DNA from 2 places in the Streptomyces sp. BR1 genome. Region 1 is predicted to be linked to the other one. Evidence: riboswitches for the same ligand, from Rfam matches in the RefSeq annotation. Region 1 holds a riboswitch; the other holds the start of a gene.
What was found. Region 1 has a riboswitch for glycine ahead of gcvP (aminomethyl-transferring glycine dehydrogenase). Riboswitches for the same ligand answer to the same signal wherever they lie in the genome.
Positions count from the first base shown of each region.

Region 1 (3,189 bases):
GTGGGACGCCGCATCGGCGCGGGAGGCCGGTGAGCGGCTGCGCGCGGACATCAGGGCGGTGACGGGCCTTACGGGATCGGTGGGGCTCGCCGGGTCCAAGATGCTGGCGAAGATCGCCTCGGAGGAGGCGAAGCCGGACGGCCTGGTGCTCATAGAACCGGGCACCGAGCGCGAGCTCCTGGCGCCGATGCCGGTCAGGACCCTGCCGGGCGTCGGGCCCGCCACTGGCGAGCATCTGCGGCGGGCCGGGATGACCACGGTCGCGGATCTGGCCGAGGCGGGCGAGGACGAGCTCGTACGGCTCCTGGGGAAGGCGCACGGGGCGTCGCTGCACCGCATGGCGCTGGGCCTCGACGACCGGCCGGTGGTGGCCGAGCGGGACACCAAATCGGTTTCGGTCGAGGACACCTTCGACGTGGATCTGCACGACCGGGTGCGGGTGATGAACGAAGTGGGCCGCCTCGCCGACCGGTGTGTGCAGCGCCTGCGGGCGTCCGGGCACTCGGGCCGCACGATCGTGCTCAAGGTCAGGCGGTACGACTTCTCGACCCTGACCCGCTCCGAGACGCTCAGAGGCCCCACGGACGACCCGGCGGTGGTCCGTGAGGCGGCGGGCCGCCTGCTCGATTCCGTGGACACCACGGGCGGTGTGCGGCTTCTGGGGGTGGGTGTGAGCGGCCTCGCGGACTTCACGCAGGAGGACCTGTTCGCGCAGGCCGCCGGTGAGCAGGCGGGGCAGGAGGAGCCCGCGGTGGCGGACGAGGCGGATACGGCCGTCGCCGAGCAGGCCGAGCCCGAGGACCCGGCCGAGCGCCGCTGGGTCGCCGGGCACGATGTGCGGCACGCCGAGTTCGGGCCCGGGTGGGTGCAGGGCAGCGGGGTGGGGCGGGTGACCGTCCGGTTCGAGACACCCGCCTCGACGGCGCCCGGGCGCGTACGGACGTTCATGGTGGACGACCCCGCCCTTGCGCCCTCCGAGCCGCTGCCGCTGGTGGCGGCGCCGGAGGGGCCGGAGGGGGAGGACGGGGTGGATCAGGCGTCGTCGTCGCCGGCGAGCCTCCCGAAGTCGCGGTCGGGACCCGCGGGCGGATCGGGGGCGGCGATGTCCAGACCGTAGTGGTGGTAGAGCTGCAGCTCCTGTTCGGGCGAGAGATGGCGGCCGACGCCGAAGTCGGGGGCCTCCTTGATCAGCGCGCGGTCGTAGGGGATGTGGAGGGCCTCGTCGACGAGGCTGCTGGGCTCCAGCGGGACGAACGCGTCCCGGCTGAAGAGGCCGGTGCGCACGGCTGCCCACTCGGGCACCCCGGTGGCGTCGTCGAGGTAGACCTCGTCCACGGTGCCGATCTTGGTGCCATTGCGGTCGAACGCCTTGCGGCCGATCAGGCTGCGGGGATCGATATCGGTCTGCACGGTCCCTCCAACTGGTCGCAACTGCTCGTTAACCACTACGAAAGTGCACATCGCGGGCGTCGGCCACTCGAAGGATCAGGGCCGGGACTCGCTGGTACGCTGGCGATGGCTGCTGACCCCGTGCGGGAGAGTCCTTCGGAACGATCTCCGAAGGCGCCGAAGGAGCAAATCCTCCCCGGAATCTCTCAGGCACACGTACCGCGCGGACGAGGTCACTCTGGAAAGCAGGGCGGGGGACGTACGGGCACAGGCCCGCGCGCACCTCACCCTCACCGACGGTGAAAGCCGGGTCGCCCCCACGCGCCCCGGTGAAGCTCTCAGGTTGAGATGACAGAGGGGGAGGCCGTCCGGGCACCCGCGCCGTGGTGCCCCTCGCAGGTCGTGCTGACCAGGAGGCCTCCGTAATGACCGCCAACCGCATGCCGCTCACCGAGCTCGAGCGTGGCATCCCCTTCGAGCAGCGTCACATCGGGCCCGACGCAGAGGCCCAGGCGAAGATGCTCGCGCAGGTCGGCTACGGCTCGCTCGACGAGCTGACCGCCGCCGCGGTGCCGGACGTGATCAAGAGCGCCGAGGCGCTGGGCCTGCCCGGCGCCCGCACCGAGGCCGAGGTCCTGGCCGAGCTGCGCACGCTGGCCGACCGCAACCAGGTCCTGGCCCCGATGATCGGCCTGGGCTACTACGGCACCTTCACGCCGCCGGTGATCCTCCGCAACGTCATGGAGAACCCGGCCTGGTACACCGCGTACACGCCGTACCAGCCGGAGATCTCGCAGGGCCGTCTGGAGGCGCTCCTCAACTTCCAGACCGTCGTCGCCGACCTCACCGGGCTGCCGACCTCCGGCGCCTCGCTGCTGGACGAGGGCACCGCCGCCGCCGAGGCGCTGGCGCTGTCCCGCCGGGTCGGCAAGGTCAAGGGCGGCGTCTACCTGGTCGACGCGGACACGCTGCCGCAGACCGTCGCCGTCATACAGACGCGCGCCGAGCCGACCGGTGTCGAGGTCGTCGTCGCCGACCTGAGCGACGGCATCCCGGCCGAGATCGCCGAGCGCGGTGTCTTCGGCGTGCTGCTCCAGTACCCGGGCGCCTCCGGCGAGGTCCGCGACCTCAAGCCCGTCATCGACGCGGCCCACGAGCTGGGCGCGATCGTCACCGTCGCCGCCGACCTGCTCGCCCTGACCCTGCTGACCTCGCCCGGCGAGCTCGGCGCGGACATCGCGGTGGGCACCACCCAGCGCTTCGGCGTCCCGATGGGCTTCGGCGGCCCGCACGCCGGTTACATGGCGGTCCAGGAGAAGTTCGCCCGCAGCCTGCCCGGCCGCCTGGTCGGTGTCTCCGTCGACGCGGACGGCAACAAGGCGTACCGCCTGGCCCTGCAGACCCGCGAGCAGCACATCCGCCGCGAGAAGGCCACCAGCAACATCTGCACCGCGCAGGTCCTGCTCGCCGTCATGGCCGGGATGTACGCGGTCTACCACGGCCCCGACGGCCTGCGGCAGATCGCCCGGCGCACCCACCGCTACGCGGTGATCCTCGCCGAGGGGCTGCGTGCCGCCGGTGTCGAGGTCGTGCACGGCTCGTACTTCGACACGCTGACCGTCCGCGTGCCCGGCAAGGCCGCCGAGGCCGTCGCCGCCGCCCGTGAGGGCGGGGTCAACCTGCACCTGGTCGACGCCGACACCGTCTCGATCGCCTGCGACGAGACCACCGACCGCGACCGCGTCGCCGCCGTCTGGGCCGCGTTCGGCGCCGAGGGCGACATCGAGGCGCTGGACGCCG
Region 1 covers NZ_CM126252.1:6,194,928-6,198,116, forward strand. Annotated here, with positions in the region: gene ACT1U9_RS27170 (DNA polymerase IV) at 1-1,117, shown strand, start outside; gene ACT1U9_RS27175 (PRC-barrel domain-containing protein) at 1,033-1,410, opposite strand; glycine riboswitch at 1,524-1,621, shown strand; gene gcvP (aminomethyl-transferring glycine dehydrogenase) at 1,815-3,189, shown strand, end outside.

Region 2 (3,189 bases), 4.2 Mb from region 1:
ACCGCGATGCCCAGTTGCGGGGGCAGGCCCCGGGCGAACTCCACGGCGGGGGCGATCGCGAACGACATATGGGGGCCCACGCATTGGAGGAACTGCTGCTCCGAGCTGTAGACCGGGACGTAGGGGGCGCCGTCGATCTCCATCGTGGGGAGGTCGAGGTCGCGGCTGTCCTGGGCGCCGCCGTTCGGTAGCGGGACCCATACCGCGTTGCGTCCCAGGACCTCTATCAGCCTCGGCCCCGCCGTGGGGCTGCCCAGGGCCGCCGCGAGTGCCTCTTCCAACTCGTTGCCCGGCCAGCCACCGCCGCCGTGTGGATGCGGGAAATCCATGCGCCTTGTCCTTTGTCCGCTGGCCGTCCTGGGCTGGTCGCGCCCACGCGGCGGAGCCGCAAATGTCACAGCCCGCGCCCCTTGAAAGCCAAGGGGGTACGGGTCCCCCTGCACCGAAACTCTAGCGTCGGGCCGGGCTTCCCTCGAAAGCGATCCGCCCCACCGCCTCCGCCGCCTCCCGGTCGAGCAGCACCGCCGACGCCACCCCTCGTGGCAGGCGGCCCTCGGCCACCTCGGCTATCAGGCGCGGGACCGCCCTGCGGTGGCGGGCGAAGGCGTACGCGGAGACCTTGCGGCCCCGGGAGCGCTGGCCCTCCAGGGCGAGCTCCGGGGGGACGTCGAGCAGCACCAGATGGAGCGCGCGGCCGTCGCGGGACGCGCCCCGGGCCAGCGACCAGCGGACCCACGCGTGGGTGCCGCAGTCGTGGACGACCAGGCTCGCGCCCGACCGCAGCCGCCAGTGCGTCCGCAGGAAGTGGGCGACTCGTACTACCGGTCGGTACAGCACGTAGGGAACAGGCCCCATCCGGGCCTCCCAGGCGCGGCGGGTGTCCTGGGAGTCGATGCCGAGGCCCGCGGCGGCCCGGCGCAGCAGTGTCGTCTTGCCGCTGCCCGGCAGCCCGGAGACCACCACCACGTCGCCCTCGGCGAACGACAGCGTGTGCGGGGTGCGCCCGGCGCGGCCGCGCAGATCCGAGACGACCGGAGTACGCGCGGGTATGGCCGGGCACTGTGCCGCGTACCCCTGCGCCGCAGCCTGCCTGTGACCCTTCATCGGCCCTCCCCCTGCCGGGTCGTACGGACCCTGCCCAGGCAGTGTAAAGAACCGGTAATACGACTCAGGCGTTTGCCGCCCCGGGGATGCGTGCAATGATGTGCGCGCCAACTGCATACCGGCCGCTTGAATCCGCGCGGGAGAGTCCCCAGTACGTGTTGCGCTGGGGCGCCGAAGGAGCAAGTCCCTCCCTTGAATCTCTCAGGCCCCGTACCGCGTGGATGAGGCAGATCTGAAAAGCGAGCCCACGCGTGTGGCTCCACCCAAGGTGCAAGCCGTGACCCCGACGGGCGTCCGGCGAACCTCTCAGGTTCCGATGACAGATGGGGAGGATCGTCCTCGCCGTCATGCCCTGGGAGCCACACCCTTATGAGCAACGCCCCCCGTCTCACCGCCCTTGACGCGCTGCACCGTTCGCTGGGCGCGACCATGACCGACTTCGCGGGCTGGGACATGCCCCTGCGGTACGCCAGCGAGCGCGACGAGCACACCGCCGTACGCACCAAGGCCGGTCTCTTCGACCTCTCCCACATGGGCGAGATCACCGTCACCGGCCCGGAGGCCGTCAAGGCCCTGGACTACGCGCTGGTCGGCAACATGGCCACCATCGGCGTCGGCCGCGCCCGCTACACGATGATCTGCCAGGAGGACGGCGGCATCGTCGACGACCTGATCGTCTACCGCCTCGGCGAGGACGAGTACATGGTCGTCGCCAACGCGGGCAACGCCCAGGTCGTCCTGGACGCGGTCACCGAGCGCGCGGCCGGCTTCGACGCCGAGGTCCGCGACGACCGCGACAACTACGCGCTGATCGCCGTGCAGGGCCCCGAGTCCCCCGGCATCCTGAAGTCCGTCACCGACGCCGACCTCGACGGCCTGAAGTACTACGCGGGCCTGCCCGGCACCGTGGCCGGCGTCCCGGCGCTGATCGCCCGTACGGGGTACACCGGTGAGGACGGCTTCGAGCTCTTCGTGGCCCCGGCCGACGCCGAGAAGCTGTGGCAGGCGCTGACCGAGGCGGGCAAGGACGCGGGCCTGGTGCCGTGCGGCCTGTCCTGCCGCGACACGCTGCGCCTTGAGGCGGGCATGCCGCTGTACGGGCACGAGCTGACCACCTCGCTGACCCCGTTCGACGCGGGGCTCGGCCGGGTCGTGAAGTTCGAGAAGGAGGGCGACTTCGTGGGGCGCGCCGCCCTTCAGGCCGCCGCCGAGCGCGCCGCCGCCCAGGCCCCGCGCAAGCTGGTCGGCCTGATCGCCGAGGGCCGCCGCGTCCCGCGCGCGGGCTTCTCCGTGGTGGCCGACGGCCAGGTCATCGGCGAGGTCACCTCGGGTGCCCCGTCCCCGACCCTCGGCAAGCCGATCGCCATGGCGTACGTGGACGCCGCGCACGCCGCACCGGGCACCTCCGGCGTCGGCGTCGACATTCGCGGTACGCATGAGCCGTACGAGGTCGTGGCGCTGCCGTTCTACAAGCGCCAGAAGTGACCCCTCGCACACGCCCCGCACGACTTCCTTGTTCACCACCACTCCCCCTCGTACAGGAGAATTCAGGTCATGAGCAACCCCCAGCAGCTGCGCTACAGCAAGGAGCACGAGTGGCTGTCGGGCGCCGAGGACGGCGTCTCGACGGTCGGCATCACGGAGCACGCGGCCAACGCGCTCGGCGACGTGGTGTACGTACAGCTCCCGGAGGTCGGTGCCACGGTGACCGCGGGCGAGACCTGCGGTGAGCTGGAGTCGACCAAGTCGGTCAGCGACCTGTACTCCCCCGTGACGGGCGAGGTCGTCGCCGCCAACCAGGACGTCGTGGACGACCCGTCGCTGGTCAACTCGGCCCCGTTCGAGGGCGGTTGGCTGTTCAAGGTGCGTGCGTCCGAGGAGCCGGGCGACCTGCTCTCCGCCGACGAGTACACCGACTTCGCCAGCTGACCAGACACCCGTAGGGAACTCCTGATGTCGCTTCTGAACACCCCTCTCCATGAGCTGGACCCGGACGTCGCCGCCGCCGTCGACGCCGAGCTCCACCGTCAGCAGTCCACCCTCGAAATGATCGCCTCGGAGAACTTCGCTCCGGTCGCGGTCATG
Region 2 covers NZ_CM126252.1:2,029,895-2,033,083, forward strand. Annotated here, with positions in the region: gene ACT1U9_RS08425 (enhanced serine sensitivity protein SseB) at 1-329, opposite strand, end outside; gene ACT1U9_RS08430 (AAA family ATPase) at 451-1,104, opposite strand; glycine riboswitch at 1,232-1,330, shown strand; gene gcvT (glycine cleavage system aminomethyltransferase GcvT) at 1,474-2,589, shown strand; gene gcvH (glycine cleavage system protein GcvH) at 2,659-3,033, shown strand; gene glyA (serine hydroxymethyltransferase) at 3,058-3,189, shown strand, end outside.
Region 2: linked by a shared signal. The riboswitch ahead of gcvT (glycine cleavage system aminomethyltransferase GcvT) and the one ahead of gcvP (aminomethyl-transferring glycine dehydrogenase) in region 1 are both predicted to bind glycine.